Regions from separate parts of the Paenibacillus allorhizosphaerae genome, predicted to be linked through region 1. Evidence: riboswitches for the same ligand, from Rfam matches in the RefSeq annotation. Region 1 holds a riboswitch; each other region holds the start of a gene.
The links. A riboswitch is a leader RNA that binds a small molecule or an ion and turns the genes downstream of it on or off. The one in region 1 is predicted to bind ZMP and ZTP.
Positions count from the first base shown of each region.

Region 2: linked by a shared signal. The riboswitch ahead of ACFQI7_RS20720 (cyclodeaminase/cyclohydrolase family protein) and the one ahead of ACFQI7_RS07895 (serine hydroxymethyltransferase) in region 1 are both predicted to bind ZMP and ZTP.
Region 3: linked by a shared signal. The riboswitch ahead of ACFQI7_RS25115 (DJ-1/PfpI family protein) and the one ahead of ACFQI7_RS07895 (serine hydroxymethyltransferase) in region 1 are both predicted to bind ZMP and ZTP.

Region 1 covers NZ_JBHSRV010000001.1:1,794,437-1,801,710, forward strand. The annotation lists gene ACFQI7_RS07890 (nucleobase:cation symporter-2 family protein) at 1-820, shown strand, start outside; gene ACFQI7_RS07895 (serine hydroxymethyltransferase) at 1,028-2,341, opposite strand; ZMP/ZTP riboswitch at 2,404-2,484, opposite strand; gene ACFQI7_RS07900 (Dps family protein) at 2,551-2,988, opposite strand; gene trxB (thioredoxin-disulfide reductase) at 3,018-3,959, opposite strand; gene ACFQI7_RS07910 (aspartyl-phosphate phosphatase Spo0E family protein) at 4,160-4,345, opposite strand; gene ACFQI7_RS07915 (DUF1961 family protein) at 4,526-5,179, opposite strand; gene ACFQI7_RS07920 (AraC family transcriptional regulator) at 5,377-6,264, opposite strand; gene ACFQI7_RS07925 (glycoside hydrolase family 88/105 protein) at 6,476-7,274, opposite strand, start outside.
Region 2 covers NZ_JBHSRV010000005.1:369,148-376,421, reverse strand. The annotation lists gene glpK (glycerol kinase GlpK) at 1-655, opposite strand, end outside; gene ACFQI7_RS20730 (glycerol-3-phosphate dehydrogenase/oxidase) at 939-2,612, shown strand; gene ACFQI7_RS20725 (glycerol-3-phosphate responsive antiterminator) at 2,609-3,196, opposite strand; gene ACFQI7_RS20720 (cyclodeaminase/cyclohydrolase family protein) at 3,403-4,902, opposite strand; ZMP/ZTP riboswitch at 4,975-5,055, opposite strand; gene ACFQI7_RS20715 (cold-shock protein) at 5,161-5,391, opposite strand; gene ACFQI7_RS20710 (cold-shock protein) at 5,465-5,665, opposite strand; gene ACFQI7_RS20705 (hypothetical protein) at 6,008-6,277, opposite strand; gene ACFQI7_RS20700 (hypothetical protein) at 6,359-6,553, opposite strand; gene ACFQI7_RS20695 (cold-shock protein) at 6,566-6,772, opposite strand; gene ACFQI7_RS20690 (helix-turn-helix domain-containing protein) at 7,073-7,274, opposite strand, start outside.
Region 3 covers NZ_JBHSRV010000008.1:54,724-61,997, reverse strand. The annotation lists gene ACFQI7_RS25130 (response regulator transcription factor) at 1-117, shown strand, start outside; gene ACFQI7_RS25125 (sensor histidine kinase) at 114-1,559, shown strand; gene ACFQI7_RS25120 (hypothetical protein) at 1,605-2,492, shown strand; ZMP/ZTP riboswitch at 2,629-2,707, shown strand; gene ACFQI7_RS25115 (DJ-1/PfpI family protein) at 2,768-3,397, shown strand; gene ACFQI7_RS25110 (NUDIX hydrolase) at 3,464-3,904, shown strand; gene ACFQI7_RS25105 (FAD-dependent thymidylate synthase) at 3,917-4,159, shown strand; gene ACFQI7_RS25100 (FAD-dependent thymidylate synthase) at 4,480-4,956, shown strand; gene ACFQI7_RS25095 (winged helix-turn-helix transcriptional regulator) at 5,066-5,440, shown strand; gene ACFQI7_RS25090 (SDR family oxidoreductase) at 5,500-6,570, opposite strand; gene ACFQI7_RS25085 (GNAT family N-acetyltransferase) at 6,783-7,274, shown strand, end outside.

The DNA.
Region 1 (7,274 bases):
CGCCCTCATCATTGTCATGAACCGGTTGTTCACCGGCTTTTGGCGGGCGATCTCGATACTTCTCGGCCTGATCATCGGTACGATCATCGCAGCCTTCATGGGCAAAGTATCGTTCGCTTCCGTTGGCGAAGCTTCCTGGTTTCATATGGTTCAGCCGTTCTACTTCGGCGCACCGACGTTTAACGCTTCCGCCATCATCACGATGGTTCTCGTAGCGGTTGTCAGCTTGGTCGAATCGACGGGCGTCTTCTTCGCCCTCGGCAAAATGGTCGACCGTGACATCCGCTCGGAAGATTTGGCCCGCGGCTACCGTGCGGAGGGACTAGCCATCGTCCTCGGCGGTTTGTTCAATGCGTTCCCTTATACGACGTACTCGCAGAACGTGGGACTGCTGCAAATGAGCAACGTGAAAACCCGCGACGTCATTATTACGGCAGGCGGCATCTTGGTCGTCCTCGGCTTGATCCCGAAAGTAGCGGCCATGACGACGATCATTCCCGCACCGGTGCTCGGCGGCGCTTCGATCGCCATGTTCGGCATGGTCGTATCCTCGGGCATCCGGATGCTCGGCTCGCAAGTAGACCTCAACCGGCACGAGAATTTGCTGATCATCGCTTGCTCCGTCGGCATGGGTCTCGGCGTAACGGTTGTTCCGCAGCTGTTCGACCGACTGCCGCAAATGGTGCAAATTTTGACTGACAACGGCATTGTTGCCGGCAGCATTACGGCGATCGTATTGAACCTCGTGTTCAATGTTGGACGCAAGCAGGACGCCGGTGCCGCCGTTCATGAATCCGCAGCCGTCAAGAAAGCGGGATAGCAACGCGAGGAACAGCAAATGGTCATTTCCTGATATAACACGAACCTCTATCGCAGACGCGCAAGTTTGAAGGCGCCTCGATAGAGGTTTTTTTTACATTCCGGACGTAATCCGCATTGAACGCTTTCTATTTATTTTATAACGTATCCATATTCCAGCCGTTTATGAATTTAGTGTCTGCATGGCGATATCCGATCAAATCCGGGTTTATACGTAAAATGGTTCCGAAGGAAACCGCCCCATGAATTGCTCGATTTCATCGCGAACGCGCTGCAATTCGGCTTCATTCTCCGCATGACGGGTCGCTCGGATGATCCATTCCGCCACATTCGCCATATCCTGATCTTTCATCCCGATCGTCGTAATCGCCGGTGTCCCCAGCCGCACCCCTGACGGATACCACGGCTTCGTATCGCCGGGGATGGCGTTTTTGTTCGCTACGATGCCCGCCGTCTCCCATCGCTTCGCCAGCCAGTTTCCATTCTTCGCGCTAAGACCGTTAGCGGAGCCGACGACATCCAGCAGCAGCAAATGATTGTCCGTTCGGCCGCCCATCAGTTTGAAGCCTTCCGCCTTGAGCATCTCCGACAGCAGTTTCGCGTTGCGCACCACTTGACCTGCATACAGCTTATAGTCCGGGCTCATCGCTTCTTTCAATGCAACCGCCATTGCCGCAATCGTATTCATGTGCGGCCCGCCTTGTAATCCGGGGAATACAGCCCGGTCGATCGCGGCGCCGTACGGTTTCTTGCAAACAATCAGACCGGCGCGCGGGCCGCGAAGAATTTTATGCGTTGTTGTCGTCACAATGTCCGCATGGGGAAACGGGTGCTCATGATAGCCCGTTACGCACAGGCCGCAGATATGGGCAATATCCGCCACCAACAGCGCACCGGTTTCCCGGGCGATTGCTCCCAATTGCCGGAAGCTGATTTGCAGCGGATAGGCCGTCGCGCCGCAAATAATCAGCTTGGGCGAATGCTGCTTCGCCAGGCGGCGAATTTCTTCATAATCGAGCTCATAGCTTTCGTTCAGACGATACTGCACGGCATTGTAATAATGCCCGGTAATATTCACGTTGTGCCCGTGCGTCAAATGTCCGCCGTAATCAAGCGCCAGCCCGAGAAACGTATCGCCCGGCTTTAAAAAGGCGCTCAATACCGCGAGATTGGCCGGCGCGCCGCTCAGCGGCTGGACGTTGGCGTGGTAATCGCCAGGATTAGGCGTGAACAGCTGCAGCGCGCGCCTGATGGCAAGGAGCTCCAATTCGTTCGTATGCTCCTGCCCCCGGTAATACCGGCCGCTCTGCTGCTCCTCACGACTGCCGTTCGACCATAAATACGGATAGCCTTCGGCATATTTGTTCGTGTAAGAAGTGGCTAGCGCAAGCTGCACCGCCTTGGAGCTGTAATTTTCCGAAGGAATCAAGCTGAGCGTACGGCGCTGCCGCTGCGTTTCGGCCGATACCAGTGCGCCGACCTCCTGATCGTACTTCGTAAGATAGCGAACCGCGTTTTCCATACCATCACTCCCGTTTTTATTGTTTAAGTAAAAACAAAAAAGAGCACTTCATCTTTCGATAAAGTACTCGCCCAGGCGTTCGGCACTTGGATTCCGCGTGCTCCCCCATGGTTCCCCATGTTCCGCCAGTCACACACGGCTTTTTCACTTGTCACTATAATATGGAATATTCTGAATATTGTCAATCGCGGGCGACAAAAATAGGTATGTTAGCCGAGAAATGCCGACAGCATCCAAGTATGTTTCTCAAGAGATGAATAGATCGCCAGGAACATGTCTCCGGTTGTCTCGTCCCCTTCTTTGTCAGCCAACGCCATTCCTTCTTTCAGCTCGGCCAGCAGCCGCTCGAAATCTTGCACCGTCGTCGCTACCATCGCATTCGCGTCTTCGTTCCCGGCCGCCTCGGCAACGGACGCCAGCTCCAGTGCTTCGCGCATCGTCGCGACAGGCATGCCGCGGAGCGCCAGCACCCGCTCCGCCAATGCATCGATATGAAGCGCCGCTTCGTTATACAGTTCTTCAAATTTTTGATGCAGCGTAAAAAATTGATTACCTTTGACATACCAGTGGTAATTGTGCAGCTTCACATACAATACCGTCCAGTTGGCAATTTGCCCATTCAATGCTTGAATCATCGTCGTACTCATTGGTCATCCCGCCTTTTTATGAGAATTGGTTACACCGTAACTTGGGCCGCTTCCACTTCGTCCAAAAACTTCTCGCAGTCGAGCGCCGCCATGCATCCGGTTCCCGCTGCGCTGATCGCCTGCCGGTAACGGCTGTCCTGCACGTCTCCGCAAGCGAAAACACCGGGAATGTTCGTTTCGGTCGTGCCGGGCTTTACGAGAAGATAACCGTAATCGTCCGTCGTCAGCTGGCCGCCGAGAAACCGGGTGTTCGGCGTGTGGCCGATCGCCACGAACAGGCCGTCCGTCTCGATGATTTCCTCTTCACCGGTCTCGTTGTTTCTCAACTTCAGGCCGGTCACGCCCCGTTCCCCGGCCACCACTTCCAGCGGCGTCCGATTCAGGCTCCAGCTGATTTTATCATTGTTGCGAGCCCGATCCTGCATGATCTTCGAAGCGCGAAGCTCGCTGCGCCGATGAACGAGCACCACTTCGGAAGCAAACCGTGTCAAATAATTCGCTTCCTCCATGGCCGAATCGCCGCCTCCGACGACGATGATCTTCTTATTGCGGAAGAAAAATCCGTCGCATGTCGCACAGGTGCTCACGCCGCGGCCGACATTTTCTTTCTCCCCCGGAATGCCGATATATTTGGCCGACGCCCCGGTGGAAATAATGACCGACTCCGCTTGCACTTCCCCGATGCCCTCCACCTGAAGCGTATACGGCCGCTTGGAGAAGTCGACTTCGTTGACCCAGCCGGTTTGAAAACGGGCGCCGAACCGCTGCGCTTGCTTTCGCATATTGTCCATCAGCTCGGGCCCCATGATGCCGTCAGGAAAGCCCGGAAAATTTTCAACCTCCGTCGTTGTCGTCAACTGTCCTCCCGGCTCCGGTCCCTCGATGACGAGTGGCGCCAGACCCGCTCTTGCCAAATAAATCGCGGCGGTCAGCCCCCCGGGGCCGGTGCCTATGATAACGGATTTATACATATACAGTTCCCTCCTACTCATTATATTTATACTAAATCTAAATTTATTTACACACCGATCATACCACTGGAAATCATTTCTTTCATGAAGAAATAATGAAACCTCCATGAAGAAATCATGAAGGTTTGGGGAAGCCAGGACCGCTATCATATTGTATGCTTTTCCATTAATCCGTCGTATGATCGAAAGCGACATGCCTGTCAACAGGACCAGCTGTTCAGCACGCCGATTGTTTCCGGCTTGGCTTTCTGGTACACCACGATGTACTCATCCAGCTGCCTGCTGATTTCGAGTACTTTCTCATGATGAAGACACCCGTACTCCGCCGCTTCTTTGATCATCTTATAGCGAAGAGCCTCAATCTTCTCTTTCAAATATAGTTCCATGTTCCCACTCCGTTCTAACTACTGTTATAAAGTAGTATAAAACAGAGCGGTTGTATTATGCTGTTGCATTTTGTCGATAGTTAAAAATTTGCAAAAAAATTTCAAAAATACATATTTTTTGTGAACATTTGTTTCATATTGAAAACATAAGGAAGAATTTTGGCGCCTCCTTGTCCAACGCTATACAGAATACACTTTCAAGTTTGCATATTCGCCAATGAGCGGGGCCATTTGACGAAACCCGATACGGCCTTGGCCAAGCGTCTCACCGAACGTATGCCCGTCATCTTCCCATTGAAGCACGGTCAAGCCGTCCACCGCAAAGGAAATGTTTCCATTCCGCTTCTCCAACTGAAGCCGGTACGCGCGAGTTGCATCGTCGACGTCCGGGATCGGATCGGCGCCCTGCGTAACCAAATGAAAGCCGTAGCTCTTGCGCAAATTGCATGTATGAAAAGCGCGCTCCTCCGGCCATCTTCTGCGAAAATAAGAGAGATGATACGCGTCCATATCGCCATGATGATACATCTCATACTCCCCGGTGCGAGGTGTAAGCGTCGGGGAGAACAAGTCCGCTCCCCCTTTGCCCTGAGCCGCAAAAAACAGAATGCACAGACCCGGCTCGCGAATCGGCCGAAACTCCCATTCGATACGAATGTCGGGAGGAAAAACGGCCGGACACCAAAAAACGAAATTAGATTTTTGCCCTTCGGCCGGGTCCTTCACGCTCTCCAGCCGCATCCGGTTCAGCGGAAACGAAACGGCGGCTTCGCCCTCCAGTACAAAATCGCGAATATCATCGCTTGACGCTAGCGCATTCTCATATATCAACATGAAATTCACTCCTGACTTTGCCTATTTAAAATGGACTTCTATCTTGTACATACGGGCAATTTCGTCCATTCGCCGATGTTCTCGACAAAGAACGTGAGTTTTCCCCATAATGGCCTCGCTATCGACAAAGGAACTTATTTCGACCGGCTTGTGCAAATCGGAGCCGTCACATAGAAACTTCTCGTGCATGCGTTGCCTCATCGCTGCTGTGCCCGTTTTCGAAACATGCCGGGGGTGCAGCCTTCTTTTCTGGCGAACAAGCGGGAGAAAAAGGAGCTGTCCGCAAATCCGACGGCAATCGCGATCGCTTCGACGCTGCGATTCGATTCGAGCAGAAGATGCTTGGCTCGTTCGATTCGAATTTGATGCAGCATTTCCGTTATACTTACTCCCGTTTCCTGTTTAAAAATGCGGATAATGTGCCGCTGGCTCAAATTAAACTGCTGCGCCAAGTCGGACACCGTAATTTTCAGGGCAAAATAACGTTCCAAGTACGTTCCGATTTTTCTGACGACGATTTCATTGCCGATTGACCTTGTAGGACTGATCGGCTCCGTCCCTGCTCTACGCTGGCTGAACCGGGAGAGCAGGATCAAAATCTCGGTCAACTTGTTGCGCGCCACAACGAGATATCCGGGCGGCTCGTGCTTCATCTCATGCAGCAGATCCTCCAGTAGCGCCAACATGGCGGAGGACTCCCGGCTGCTTAGCGACAGGACGGACGTGAACGGTTCATGTTCTTTGAACATCGGGGTCAAGTACGGGAGTCCGGAAACGGACGGCTGATCGGTCAAGCCGGCACGGACAAATTGCGGCATAAACATGCAGTTGATAATTTCCAGCCCGCTTCCTTCCTCCACCCGATATACATGCGGTTCCCCGATAGGAACCACATATATATCGCCGGCATGAATCGGATAGGTAACTTCCCCGATCTTATGCAGCCCCTTTCCGTTCACAACATACACCAATTCGATAAATTCGTGCACATGCTCCGGCGGCGTATTGTGCCTTTCGTGGGACGAGCGCTGAATCCAGAAAAGACCTTCCTCTTTTATGTAATCCTTTAACTTTTTGACGATCACGCTTGCACACCCCCTACCACCAACTATACCGCTTCTCGGTCGTTGATGGTAGGCACTGTGCGCGATTTAGAAGACCTGGCGGCTACGGCCCCGCGCTTGCGAAACGGCAATTTCCAGCTGAATCGCCTGATTGCGCCGCGACTGCCGAGCAGCACACAACGCGTACCGGCAAAGGTACGCGCTGCAGTAAAATGCCGCTATAGAGGGCACATCATTTCAAGCGGTAGGTCAGAAGCGACGACAGGAAGACGAGCGCCAGTCCTTGCCCCCAGCCTTGTACGCGCTGATTCGGGACGTTGCGGTAGCCGTCGGCGTCCTTCATGACTGCCGTTCCTGCAGAAACCGACGTCACTGCTCCGGCGGCAGTCACTTTCCCTAGGACGCCCGCGATCGCCGGCTGAATCGCCTTGTTGTACAGCGGGCTGCCGATCGCTTCGTTGAAACGGACAAGCGCCGCCGCGATGCCCGCCGAGCCGGACGTTTCCGTATAGGACGAAGCGTCCTGAAGCAGCGTATGCCACAATCCGTCGGCGGCCTGCAGCCGAACGAGCGAACTGAGCTGGTCGCGCAGAGAATCGTGAATCTTCATGAAGGACGGATGCGTCACTTCCACATCCTTCAGCGCCATCGCCATCGTGTACGCGGCCCAGCTATTGCCTCGGGCCCAGAACATGGCGGACATGTTGTTCTGCGCGATGTGATCCCAGCCATGATAATACAAGTTCGACTCGGGATCCTGCAAGAACCGTTCATGCCCGTGATACTGCAGCAAGCCGTCTTCCAAATAATCGGCGCGTCCGAGCAGCGTTCCCATGCGAACGAGGAAATAGCCGGCCATGAACATCGTGTCTACCCACGCCTGCTCGGGGAAGTTGTAATTTTGCGACACCGTATGCTGAAAAATGCCGTCGGCAAACCGCGGAGCGTCATGTCGCAAAAAGTCGGCCATCAGCACGGCGGTTTCCAAATAAATATCTTTCTGCGTAGCGTTGTACAGATGAATCAGCGAA
Region 2 (7,274 bases), on a different contig from region 1:
ACGGCCGGACTTCCGGCAGCATCGTCTTCGGAATGTTAAGCTGCTCCAGTATCTCATCGTCCCATTGCAAGGTATGAATGTTGAGCAGCAGCGTACGCGACGCGTTCGATACATCGGTAGCATGCACTTTTCCTTCGGTCAAGTTCCAGATCAGCCAGGAGTCAATCGTTCCGAACAGCGCCTCTCCTTTGTCCGCTTTCTCGCGAATATGCGGGAACGTATCAAGCAGCCATTTCAGCTTCGTCCCGGAAAAGTACGGGTCCAGCACCAGGCCGGTTTTTTCCTTGATCGAAGACTCCATGCCTTGTTCCTTTAACGTATGACACAGCGCGCTCGTCCGGCGGCACTGCCAAACGATGGCGTTGTGCAGAGGTTTGCCGGTTACGCGGTCCCATACGACCGTCGTCTCCCGCTGGTTCGTTATACCGATCGCGGCGATCGATCCTGAGGGTACTTTCGCGGCGACCTGCTTCATTACTTTCCATTGTACCTTCCAAATTTCATCCGCATCGTGTTCCACCCAGCCAGGCTCCGGAAAAATTTGTCGAAACTCTTCTTGTGCCGTATGAATGACAGCGCCTTCATGATCGAATAATATGGCGCGGCAGCTCGTCGTTCCCTGATCCAGGGATAATATATAACCAGGTTTTGTCACAGCTTTCCCTCCCCAATGAACGAATGAATCGATTCCGATTTGCTTGCACTCGCAATCTAACATACGCTCTTTTTCGCTGTCAATGGTAGTTTGAAAACCGATGAAAAATGGTTGCTTTCGCATTCGCTACGTGCTATGATGATACCAACAAGTTAATCAAGGTCAGAGAACCAGAGAAGACCGCGATACAAACTCCCGGCATGTTTATGCCGAAGAGCATTGTCCGCGTCTTCTCTTTTTTTTATGTCTTTGAGACAGATTACTGAAAAGGGAGATCTTACTTATGACAAACGCAATCACATTTTCCAGTGAACGAAGAAGCCAGCTGCTCGAGCAAATGGCTGCCGTACCTCTCGACTTGCTGGTCATCGGGGGCGGCATTACCGGCGCAGGCATTGCGCTTGACGCGCGCACCCGCGGAATGAACATCGGCCTGATCGAGATGCAGGATTTCGCCTCCGGCACGTCGAGCCGTTCCACCAAGCTGATTCACGGCGGGTTGCGTTACTTGAAGCAGCTTGAGTTCAAGATCGTGGCAGAGGTCGGTAAAGAGCGTGCCATCGTATACGAAAATGCGCCGCATGTCACGACGCCGGAATGGATGATGCTGCCGGTAATCGAGGGAGGCACGTACGGCAAGCTTGCCAGCTCCGTCGGTTTGTACGTTTATGATATGCTTGCAGGCGTCAAACGCGGCGAACGCCGCATCATGCTGTCCAAGGAAGAAACGCTGCGCCGCGAGCCTCTTCTTCGCACCGACAAGCTGAAAGGCGGCGGCTACTACGTCGAGTACCGCACGGACGATGCCAGACTGACGATCGAGACGATGAAAGCGGCGGTAAGCCGCGGCGCGCTTGCCGTAAACTACGCGAAAGCGGAAGAACTGCTGTACGATAACGGAAAGCTGAAAGGCGTTCGCGTCGTCGATCAGTTGAGCGGCGAGTCTTACGAAATCTACGCTCACAAAATCGTCAATGCCGCAGGGCCATGGGCCGATACGATTCGCGAAAAGGACGGCTCCAAGTTCGGCAAACGCCTGCACTTGACCAAGGGCGTGCATCTGGTCATCGACGGCAGCCGTTTCCCGCTGAAACAAGCGATCTACTTCGATACGCCGGACGGCCGAATGGTGTTCGCGATTCCGCGCGACGGCAAAACGTATGTCGGCACAACCGATACGAACTACGAGGGAGACATCGTGCATCCGCGCATGACGGTGGCCGACCGCGATTATATTATCGCTGCCGCCAACTTCATGTTCCCGACGATCAAGCTGACGAACAAAGACGTCGAGTCGAGCTGGGCCGGCCTGCGGCCGCTCATTCATGAAGACGGCAAATCCCCTTCCGAGCTGTCGCGGAAAGATGAGATTTTCCTTGCAAAGTCCGGTCTGATGACGATCGCGGGCGGGAAGCTGACAGGCTACAGAAAGATGGCGGAACGGATCGTCGACATGGTGGCGAATCAGCTGCAGCAAGAAGGCAAGGGCTCCTATCCGGGTTGTACGACGGATAAAGTCCGTCTCTCCGGCGGCGACGTCGGCGGTTCGCAAGGGCTTGCCGCTTACTTGAAGTCAAAGACGGAAGAAGGCGTGCATCAGTATGGACTGAGCCGCGAGCAAGCCGCCAAGCTGACTCAGCGCTACGGCTCCAATATCGGCCTTGTATACGGCAGACTGAGTGCCAAACAAGAGGCGGAACAAGCCGGCTTGCCGCAGGACGTGTTCGCTTCGCTGCTCTACAGCATCGAGGAAGAAATGACGGCTACGCCGGCGGACTTCTTTATTCGCCGTACCGGTGCCGTGTACTTTGATATCGCTTGGGCGAAACAGTGGAAGACGCAAGTCATTAATTACATGGCAAACCGTTTCGGGTGGTCTGAAGAAGAGACCGGGGCTCATACCCGTCTGCTCGATACGCTGATCCATGATGCAGTCGAACCAAAGGCGCAGGATTAATCCTGCGCCTTTGGCGTTTGATCGGCGAATGCGTCCCACAGCTCTTTGAGCGATGTGGTCACGGCGATCGCTCCGGAACCGAGCGCCAGATCGACATCGCCGGGCGTCCGGATCAGTCCGCCCGCCAAGATCGGGATATCGATCCGCTCCCGCATTTCCGCAATAATATGGGGCATAATGCCGGGCATGACTTCGATATAGTCCGGCTGGATCTTATCGGATAGCTTGTAGGTCATATCCAGCGCGGTCGAGTCGAGCAGAAAATGCCGCTGGATGCCGAGGATTTTGTGCTTCTTCGCCGTCATCACCGCACTGGAGCGGGTCGAGATGATTCCTGCGGGCCGCATCGTTTGGCATACAAATTCGATGGCGTAATCGTCATTTTTCAGTCCGTTGATCAGGTCTACATGTACAAGCAGCTGTTTGCGGTGCTTTCTTACAAGCTGCCCGATACTGGCCAATTGCGCAATATGGCTGTCGAGAAGAACGAGCGTCGTGTAGTTGGACGACATCAGATGCTCCAAATCCTTCATTTTCCGAATCGCCGGTAAAACCTTTTGGCCGTGAAAGTGGGAACTTAGCAAGCATGCCACTCCTTCGGGGTAGGTAGTTTGACTTTATCATATCCTGTCGAACGGCAACTGTAAATCCATTCCCGCCGTTCGACCCGTTCCCCATGAGGCGGCAACCGTTCTTTCTTGGCCCCCGAAGCTGCATATTACGATCGACCCACTAAGTCAAGTCGGCTCATTTCAGCCGGGCTGCCTGCCGTGGCGGATCTTCCTCTCCTTTAGCCTCGGTCTTCCTTCAACCGGCCGATCACCATCGCTTGAACGGCTTCTTTCCTTGAGCGGATCGCTTCCATCCGTTCATTCGCCATATCTCGGAATCGTTGCCTTGTCTCCGAATTGCGGATGGCCGGTAAATTAATGTGCACGGTCAGCCACGCCGATTGCGCGGCGGCTTCGGCAAGAACGGCGCCGATGCCAAGATCGGACAGCACATTGGGATTGGCTCCTTCTTTCATCCCGTCGATTATTTGTAGTGTGTCAACGCAAAGACGAATCAATTCCAGCGGAATCTTCGTCGCTTGCTCCGCGGCTGCCGCAATCGCCTGCTTGCGCAGTTCCTTCTCTTCCGGTGATTGGTTCGGCAGTTTCAGCGCCTTCATGTAATGGCGGAACGAGTCCGCGTCTCCCGCCGCGACATGCTCACAGTCCGCTGCAACCGTATCCAGCCTGCGCGCCGCTTCCTTCATGCGCTCTTCCCATTCGCGGTATTTCGGACCGACGGACAGCTTCGCAGTCATCGCCCCCATGGCGGCTCCAAGCGCGCAAGCGACGGCGGCGACGCCGCCTCCGCCCGGCGTTGGCGCAGAGGAAGCTGCTGCCGTGAGAAAAGCGCCTATCGTTTGTTCAAACGGCCGATCCGCCTCAGAGATCCCGTGGGCCAGCTGACGCTCCATGCCGAGCATCAGATTATGGAACAGCATCATGGTCGTAACGCCTCCGACACCCCCGGGCACCGGACTCATTGCGGCAACGGCGTCTGCTGTTTCCACCGCCGTATCCCCTGTGATTCGCCCATCGTCTCCTTCGTTGATCCCTGCGTCCACGATGACAAGGCCGCTATGCGTCATATCCGGCGTTATAAGCCCCCTGCGACCCGCTGCGGCAAATAAAACATCCGCCTGCCGAATATGCCTCGCCAGATCCGGGGTGCGTGAATGGCACACCGTAACCGTCGCCTGCTCCCGGAGCAGCAGCTGCGCCAGAGGCTTTCCTACCGTCTCTCCCCGGCCGATGACGACCGCATGCTTCCCCGCAAGCTCGTAGCCGTAATGCTTCAGCAGCCGGATGCAGGCGAGCGGCGTCGCCGGGTAGATGCCGTCCGCGCCCGACTGCAGCGCCAGCTTGTTCACCGGCGTGACGCCGTCTACGTCCTTGAGCGGATCGATCGCCGCCGTCACGCTAGATGTATCGAGATGCGGCGGCAGCGGCAGCTCCACCATGATGCCGTGGACGGTCCGGTCGCCGTTCCATTGTGCAATGGCCCGCAGCAGCGCCGACTCCTGCACATCCGGCTCGAATTCGTGCAGCTCGAAACGGATGGCGAGCCGTTCGGCCGCCTTCCGTTTCGCTTCCGCGTAATAAGCCGAAGCCGGGTCCCCCTTGACCAGCAGTGTAACGATGCGCGGCTCATGCCCTCTCGCTTTCCAATCCTCCGCCTGCCTTGCAATGTCGGCCGCAAGCAAATCGGCCGGTTCCTTTCCTCTCATCCGCAATCCCATCCTGTGCGCCTCCTCTTTTTTCCTGAATCCATCATCGGAAAACAAAAAAAGTATTCGATTCCGAAGAACCAAATACTTTGCCCAGGCGACCGGCCGTTATCCCTTGCGCTCCCCGGTGGTGATCCACCTTTATCGCCAGTTGCGCACGAGTTCGTTGTTATCCCCATCATAGCGAAAAAAACGAATTTTGACAACATAGGTAATATAATAAGAAGGTCGAACCGTTCATTGAACTGGCAAAATTATGCGCGGCTGCAGCTACAAGATCCGCACGCCTTCCTTTAGCAATTTCATGTTGATATTCGAGTTTACCAGCAAGGGAAGCATTTCCATGCTGCTAACCATCGGGGACTGACACAGATGGCAGGTGGGTGCGTATGCAAAAGAAAAGTTGTCGCGCATCCAGCCTTTACAGCCTTCTTGTTCGCATGACCATATCATCGTATTTTCCTTTGGAACAGGCTCAGACGATCTTTTCTGAAAATACACGAATAACCCCTCCTTCTGATCTAAAAGAAAAACTGCCCTCAACACATTGTTAAGGGCAGTTTGATTTGGGCTATTACAGCTTTACAACATTTTCGGCTTGCGGGCCGCGGTTGCCTTGCACTACATTGAACTCTACGCGTTGGCCTTCATCCAGCGATTTGAACCCGTCGCCCGTGATGGCGCTGAAATGAACGAATACGTCATTGCCGCCTTCCACTTCGATAAAGCCGAAACCTTTCTCCGCATTAAACCATTTCACTGTACCTGTTTGCATTGTATTACCTCCAAATTTTATTTAACATGTACTTTTTATTCTTGAATCAAATAAAAAATTCACACATTGAAAAAGGCTCCATCGCACAAATGATACCCTTTGCAATATGTGAATTCAGGTTTCAAATATATGATAAGGTAATACTATCACACATATAAGCGAAAAGCAAATTGTTTTTTCATGTTTTTCGTAACCCAGACAGATCCCAAAAAAACAAGAACGCCGCAACCCGAGAGATTCCCCGGACAAGGCGCCATGTTCGCGTAACGTTTCTATGCTACGGGGACGTTCGCTTTCACGCCTTATCAGCTATATCCTGCGTATTTGCCTTGACTCGCCACATTATGTCCCATCATCCGCTTGGCTTAATAAAAATACGACCTTCTTCTCGTACGGGATCAGGTATGAACGTTCTACATACTGATGAATGTAGTACTCGTCTCTCGAAACGACGGATACTTTTTTATTCGATTCCGCATCCAGCGCGTTCAAGTCTTTATGAAGAAACAAGCAATTTTTATTGACGGTCATAAACAATCTAATTTGTCGCAATGTGTACGAGTGATCTACCAATAGTTCTTTCGGTACTTCGTTATAATTGTATACGACCATTCACGACACCTCCTTCCTGTATCCTTATTCAAGGGGACGAAAAAGTAGAACGAATAACTCTTTTTGTGCCGCAATGTTCGTTTATCTGATCTTAAATCTGAATTCCTTTTTATGAAAACAATTGCCGTCAATAAAAACGGCAACAGCGTCATGCTTTTTTATAACACCTCCGTAATCAATATACTGATTTCCGCGCCATACCGAGACCGGAATTTCCAAAAACATCGCATTGTCAAAATCGGCTGGGTCTACAAGCCATTCATTCTTTGTAAACATCAGCTTTCACCCTTAATATATTTTTACGACATTTTCAGCCTGGGGACCGCGTATGCTTTGCCCCACCGTAAACTGCACCTTTTGTCCTTCGACCAATGATTTGAATCCATCGCCGGTAATCGCGCTGGAGTGCACGAATATGTCGTTTCCTCCTCCGTCAACCTCTATAAAGCCAAAACCTTTTTCGTTATGAAACCATTTCACCGTACCTGTTTGCATATCGTATCCTCCCATGTTCGTTCTGCTTCACATATCGTAATAAAAAAAATCACACATAATAAAAAGTACCTTTCAGAAGACCGATACTCTTTATAACGTGTGATTTTCAGATACGCGAATATGATCCATTATAGCATCATTTTGGGAATAATCCAACGAAACAAAATTTGCTCAGCATCGTTTCCTGCCATTCCGAAAACCAAAGAGCCTTCTTCTTAAACTTTCCATAGCCGGAAAGGTTAAAAAGAAGGCTGGGTGCGGTTGATTCCTTAAACTGGATCCACAGCTTCGACTAATCGATCAGATTTGCAGCTCCCCAAGCTTGATCAGCTCTACTACTGCCTGCGAACGGCCTTTTACGTTTAGTTTCTGCATCACGTTCGAAATATGATTACGCACAGTTTTCTCGCTTATAAACAACTGCTGCGCGATATCTTTCGTCGTTTTGTCTTGTACCAGCAACTCGAAAACTTCGCGTTCGCGATTCGTCAATAGAAATTTG
Region 3 (7,274 bases), on a different contig from region 1:
ATCGGTGAGACGAGAACCGTTGACGTACATATTCAAAAACTGCGCAAAAAATTAAACTGGGATAGCCGAATAAAGACGGTGTATAAAATGGGATACCGGCTTGAGGCAAGTCCATGAAATTTTGGCAAAAAACGTTTATCGTCATCCTTGCGGTTTTTATCGTATTCATTAATATATGCCTGTACCTCATCGCCAGATACTATTACACCCTGGATATGAAACGTGACGCCGACAGGGCGCTCGGAGAATATCATTTTATATCGAAAAGCGTTTACCAGACGCTCGACAGCATGTACTTCAGGGAACAAACGATACCGGTGCCCGACTATATGCAAAGTTTTATGCGTTCCTACGCCGATTATTACGCAAAGCAGCATGTATATTTGGAGCTGTGGAACGCCGGTAAGCCGATTTTCTCGAATACACCGTCCGACGCCGATAGCCATGCTACAATCCAAAGCCTTATTCAGGATGCGGACGATTCCAAGATACAGATGATTAACGACATGAACTATTTGTTTATTACCGGTAACGTTAGCGATCATGATGGTAAATATACGCTTGTGTACGTGCGCGATAAGTCCGAGCTGTATGTGGCCCAATCCCAGCTTACCCGTTATTTGATCATCGTAAGCATTTCAATGGAAATCGCGCTAGCCTTGGTGCTGCTGCTTCTGCTAAGGAAACTTACCTCTCCGGTACGAGCTTTGCAGAAAGCCGCTTTTGAAATCGCCGGCGGCGTATATGATCGTAGAATAAGTATCGCGGGCAAAGATGAATTCCATGAACTTGCCGTAAGTTTCAATCAAATGGCGGCAAGCATTCAGGAGAAAATATCCGAGCTCGACCAAACGGCGCAAAATAAACAGCGTCTTGTCGACAATCTGGCACATGAACTGCGGACGCCGCTAACGGCTATACGCGGGTATGCGGAATATTTGCAAAACGCCAATGCCCGTGAACAGGATCGCATCAAGGCGGCAAAATATATTTTGAGTGAAACCGACAGGATGCAGAGCCTTGCGTTCAAATTGCTGGATCTTGCGCTTTTAAGCAACAGTACCATCGATTTGCATCCCATTGTTCCTTCACTGTTGATAGATTCGGTGAATCAGGCAGCGGAACAGAAGCTGAGTGAAAAACATATCAAGCTGGATGTTTCCTGTATGCTGCATGAACTGACAGGGGACCCGGTGCTGCTGCAATCTTTGCTGATCAACCTCATCGACAACGCAGCGAAAGCTTCTACTCCGGGTTCAACCATTCGCTTATCCGTCTATGGCGGCGCTGTCCCCATCCTGGAAGTGCAGGATTTTGGCTGCGGCATGGAAGAGGAACAGATCGCGCTGGTGTGTGAACCGTTCTATCGCGTGGACAAAGCACGTACCCGCCATGCGGGCGGCGTCGGACTGGGGTTGTCGCTTTGCCGGCAAATCGCTATTTTGCATGGAGCGGAGCTGACGATACAATCCCGGCCGGGCGTAGGTACGACGGTGCAGGTCATTTTTACAACTCCTTTACAACTCTCTGAAAACTCGATGATATCGGGCGGGCTATGATGGTTTCGTAGTACTACAGAACAAGTTGAAGAGGAGACGATCGGGATGGTAAAGGTCAATAAAACAATGAACAAGGTATGGGTATTTAGTGTAGCTGCCGCGCTGATTGCCGGGAGCGGTGTAACCATGAATTTCATTTTGAGCAACAAGACGTTTGCGGAAACCGGCAAACAGGTGATCGAATATCAGCCGGACCCTTTGCAGAAGACTGTTGAAACGCCAGGTAAGACGGAAGCCAAAGCGGAATACACAGTGATAGACCAGTCGAAATCTTTTACAAAAGATGAACTGATGGATTCGCCCAAAGTAAAGGGACTTAGTCCGGAGGCGAAGGAGCAATGGGTCGACGGCATCCAATCCACCTATATCCCCGGGGATAAAGATCTTTCCGCGGAACAAGCCGCGGCCTACGGGGCAGCCGTACTCAAAAAATCGTTTGCCGCAAATCTTAGCGGTTACACGGCCCGTGCCATGTTTTTAGGGGGATCTCTCCCAGGTACCGACACCTGGACGATTTCATTTGATCCGGCGAGTTCATCCGGTCAACCGAACGGTTCTACCACAGCAGCTGCAAAATCATTTAATGTTTATATGAACGCGGTTAGCGGTACGATCATGAATGCCAGTGCTTTCGACGGGTCATCAGTCTCTACGCCGAAAAAGGCGGATGTGAACGACCCGGCATGGCGCGAAACGGCGGAGCAAGCGGTGGCTGTCCTGCTGCCCAAAAATATTTCCATCGTCAACAGCAAAGTGGTATCGTCACAAAGCCCCAATTTCGGAGTGCCCGTCCTGTGCGAGCTGTCTAACGGTACTGCCTATGTTGTAGGCATATCCGGCGAAAGTAAGGATGTAGTCAACCTGTACTTTTTCCAAGACGGATATGATGGCAGCCTGGAAAACTCGATCAACAAGCAAAAAGGGATGAAATAAATAAGCGTCAACCAAGAGGCACTGAAACGGGCTGTTGTTTCCATAGGGAACAGCGGCTCGTTTTCACGTTGGGACGGAACGAAACGATCCAAAAATGATATTGAGATTATTGAAATAATCTGTTAGCTTAATGGTAACGAGTATGCGTGACTGGCGTAACGCAGGTCACTGCGGGGGAGCGCATATTTCATAAGCCGTACGCCTGGGCAAAGCATTTGATCGTTCGATCAGGTGCTGTTTTTATTTTCAGACAATGAAAGGTCAGGTGCATGGACATGAAGATGGCTTTCGTTTTGTTTGACAAGATGACGTCATTGGATTTCATCGGCTTTTACGAGGCGGTGTCATGGCTAAAGATTCTAAAGGCCAGAGAAGGCGTGTCATGGGATCTGTGTGCCAATAAAGACGAGATAACGGATGACCGGGGGATGACACTAAAAATACAACATGTTCTCCCGGATCTATCCGGATATGACTTGATCTTTATTCCCGGCGGGATGTCCACCAGACAACTGAGATACGATACGGAGTTTATTTCCTGGATTCGGAGCGCAAGCGATGTGGAATACAAAGTGTCGGTTTGTACCGGGGCTTTGCTGTTAGGGGCGGCGGGATTGTTAACCGGAAAACAGGCTACAACGAACCCGTCTGCCTATGAGCTGCTGACGCCGTATTGCGCGGAAGTCGTTAAAGCCCGCATCGTCCGGGACGGGAATGTGTTCACGGGCGGCGGCGTCTCCGCCTCCATCGATTTGGGGTTGTACTTCGTCGAATCTTTAACCAACGCGGATATCGTGCAGCACGTTCAAAAGATGATGGACTACCCGTATTATCGGCCAGGTCAATTGGCCAATGTGGTCATGCCTTACGGTTCGCCTCGAAACGCATCGCACCCCTTCAGGTAAAGCCGCTATAGGCTGGACTTTGAGTCGATTATATGCATAATATTGAACAACCCAAAGGGAGGGGAGGTGATTGAAACGGAATACGCCTATGGAGGTATCGTATTTAATCATGAAGGGAAAGTACTTATGCGAAGTCCGAGCGGTTATTGGGGAGGGTATGTATGGACATTTGCGAAGGGTGGAGCTGACCCGGACGATCGATCGCCTGAAGAAACCGCATTAAGGGAAGTTCTTGAGGAAACCGGGCATGAATGCATAATCGTCGCCCCGATCCCCGGGGAGTTCCAATCGGATACATGCGTAACGAAATATTTCTTGATGAAGCCGGCAACGCGTATAGTACCGCATGATCACGAGACGCAGGAAGTGCGATGGGTGACCCCGGACTATGCCTTCGATATGATTCGGCTAACCAAGACCGAAAAGGGGAGAAGCCGGGATTGGAACGCTCTGCAGAGCGCAATTCAAACAAAATTATTATACAAGCAATATTTTAGACCATTTTGAGGGGGAAATCGAATGTCGTTTATAAAAGTGCTGAATGAAGGTTATGTGCGGCTGGTGGATCATATGGGTTCCGATTTGACCGTTGTCAATGCCGCCCGAGTATCCTATGCCAAGGAATCGCCGGAGCTGAGCGAACGAGACATCAAGCTGATCAAATTCCTTGCTCGCGAAGGGCATACGTCGCCATTTCGTCATGCGATCGCGCAATTCGAGGTATATGCGCCGCTCATGGTAGCTCGGCAATGGTTAGATTAATTGTAGATTATCAGTATAGCCTATACGAAAATACTGGAAGTTACAATATAGCCCCAACGGTCAGTGATGATCGTTCGGAACCGCGTGAACTCAGGGAACGTCTAAGGCCTAAAAAGCTATGATAACCCTGAGCCGAGCCTTATATAAGTGGTTACGACTGCTAATAGGGAAGGTGCAACGACTATCCTTTAAGGAGTAGGGTTCAAGCGAACTCGAAGCGCGCGGCATCTCTAAATCGAGATGATGATATAGTCTGTGCTTGCAGGAAACTGCAAGAGATATGACGGAAGCGGTCATGTCGTAACATAACAGGGAAATATGTGGTCGGCTCCGCCCATTATGAAGGCACCGGCGACAGCCTGGATGCTTGGAATGAGTCAAGCCGCCGTTACATTACCGAGGAACCGGTATTCTACATCCCGCAAGCCGATGAGTGGAGGTCCAAGCCGGAGAATTCCAAACAGGGGAGCGGGGATCCAATCGCTTGGGAACTGGGCGAGAAGCATACACGAGAGTTGATGAACTACATCGAGCTAGGGATACAAAAGTACGAAAACGCTTTGGCCGACGGCATTTGCGCCGAGCAAGCCCGATTGTTTTTGCCATCTTACGGCATGTATGTACGGTGGTACTGGACCGCTTCCGTTCAATCGGTTGCACACTTTTTGGCGCAGCGGCTCGAGCACGATGCTCAAAAGGAAATTCAGGATTACGCCAAGGCGATTCTTGAGCTTATCAAGCCGATTTATCCGATTTCTCTAGAGCAGCTCATTTCGGATGGAAGCAAGGAAGGTTAATCGTGGTTAATGAAATATCGACTCAATTGTTTCCCTAACGCAGGATACTTTCGTTGCTTGCAAAGACGTACTTGAGGCGATATCGTTAAGGCAAGGAGGCGTACGAACGATGTCTACATCAGGTAAAACCTACAATACGGCGGTGGAAGCAACGCTTGAAGTCATCGGGGGCAAGTGGAAGCCGGTGATTTTGTTTTATCTCACCTTCGGCAAGAGACGCAACGGCGAGCTGATGCGCCTTATGCCCGCAGTGACGCAGAAAGTACTGACGGAGCAGCTGCGGGAGCTAGAAGAGGATGGAGTCATTCAGCGAATCACTTACAATACGGTCCCGCCTAAAGTGGAGTATGAGCTGACAGACTACGGTTGGAGCTTAAAGGAGATCCTCCATCTGATGTGCAAATGGGGCGATACTCACATTGAGCGCGTGTACGGCGATCAAGCTACGGTCCTGTCCGAAGCCGCACTGCGTTCAGACGGTTAGCGTACGGACATAAGGAACCGGTCTCTGCTATTTAGAGACCGGCGTTTTGTCATGACCGGTTAGGGGATCACTTTGCGTCTGCGAAGGTCATCGAAGATGTCTAGGAACATCGTTTCCGTATCAATGAATTCATGAAAGCCGAAACGGCGTGCTTTGGTCCCGTCGGCAAAAAAATCGTAATCCCAGGAAAACACAAAGTCGCCAAACCGCCAAGAGGATACATCCTTGTAGGTGTTATTCTCGAGGCCATATTTTTGCACCATGGCGTCCCATAACGCTTCCTTGTCGGCCATGATCACTTCCAGTGACATCGGCAGTGGAGGCGCTGTCTCGAGCTGGAAGTACGCGGCAATCTTGGGCCACAGCTCATTCCATCGGAAAAGATCGCCGTTCGTAATATTGAAAGCCTGATTGGCGCAGCGCTCGTCCGTTGCCGCCCATACCGTTGCTTTCGCAAGCAGCCCGGCATCGGTCATCTCCAGCAAGCTGTGGTAGGCGCCGGGTTTGCCCGGAAAACGAAGAGGCAGCCCAAGCTCTTTCGACATCGACGCGTAAACGGCGATGACCATGGCTAGGTTCATGGGATTCCCAAGCGCGAACCCGCACACGACGGAAGGGCGAAGCGCCGACCAAGTCCAAGCTTTGCCATGCTGCCGCTGCTCTAGGAAGTTCTGTTGATCGATGTTAAACTCCGGCGGCATATGGTTGGCGTCCGTTTCGCGAGCCGGCGTCTTGAACGGCCCGAGATGCGCTCCGTACACTTTAAAGCCCTGCATCAGACTAATATGCTGCAGTCCGGCGGCGACCGGCTCGATCGCTTCGACCACATTAACGAGCATGGCGAGATTCGGAGCAACAAGCTCCGCCCATGTCGGGCGGTCCTGGTAGGCTGCGTAGAAAATATGCGTCACTTCTGTCAGGCGGCTCAGCTTGTCACTGCTGTCAGCGGGGTCAAGCAGATCGGCGGCGACGTATCGCACACGGTCGGATGACATGCCGCCTCTCCGCGAAACCCCGATAATGTCCCAATCCGGCAGCATGACGAGATAGTCGATCAGGTTCCGTCCGATCACGCCGTTTGCTCCGACGACAAGTGCTACTTTGCGAGCTGCTGTTTCTGTACTGTTCATATGAATTTCTCTCCTTTTTCTGTTGGGATATACTCACATTGTGCACCCCCGCATCGTTGGTGAAAAGTACGCACTTTGAAGTCATATAGTAACCTTGAGGTAATGTAACGTCGCAGGCAATTTGACTAAAATCAATTTTTCCGCAATACCGTTGGAAACGCATGGTAAAATAGAGTTAAATGAGGACACGTCTTTTTAGAGGAGAGCATACTATGATTTCTATTTTTCCAATGAAGCTTGAGGATTCGTATCGAATTCGCGACATCGACCGGTCGGAGATCATCGAACGAGTGTATCGATGCCACGAAGGAGTACTTGAAGCAACCGCAGCAGGGCACCTATGCCCGAACTGGAGCGAAGACGATTACCGTGAGATGATTTCCCGCTACGAGAATGAGCTGGCAAACGGCGGGACCGCTTTCGGAGCATTTGACGGGGAGAGGCTGGTCGGATTTGGCGTTCTGGCTCATCAATTTCGAGGCAACGACAAGAGCCAGCTTCAGCTCGACCTGATGTATGTGACGCGGGAATACCGCAGACAAGGGATCGGGCGACGACTCCTCGAAGCGCTGAGCCAAGCGGCGATTGCGCAAGGGGCGAAATCTTTATATATTTCATCCACCGAAACAGAATCGGCAGTGAGATTTTACACAAGCTGCGGTTCCATGCTAACGCGGGAAGTGGATAAAGAATTATTTGAAAAA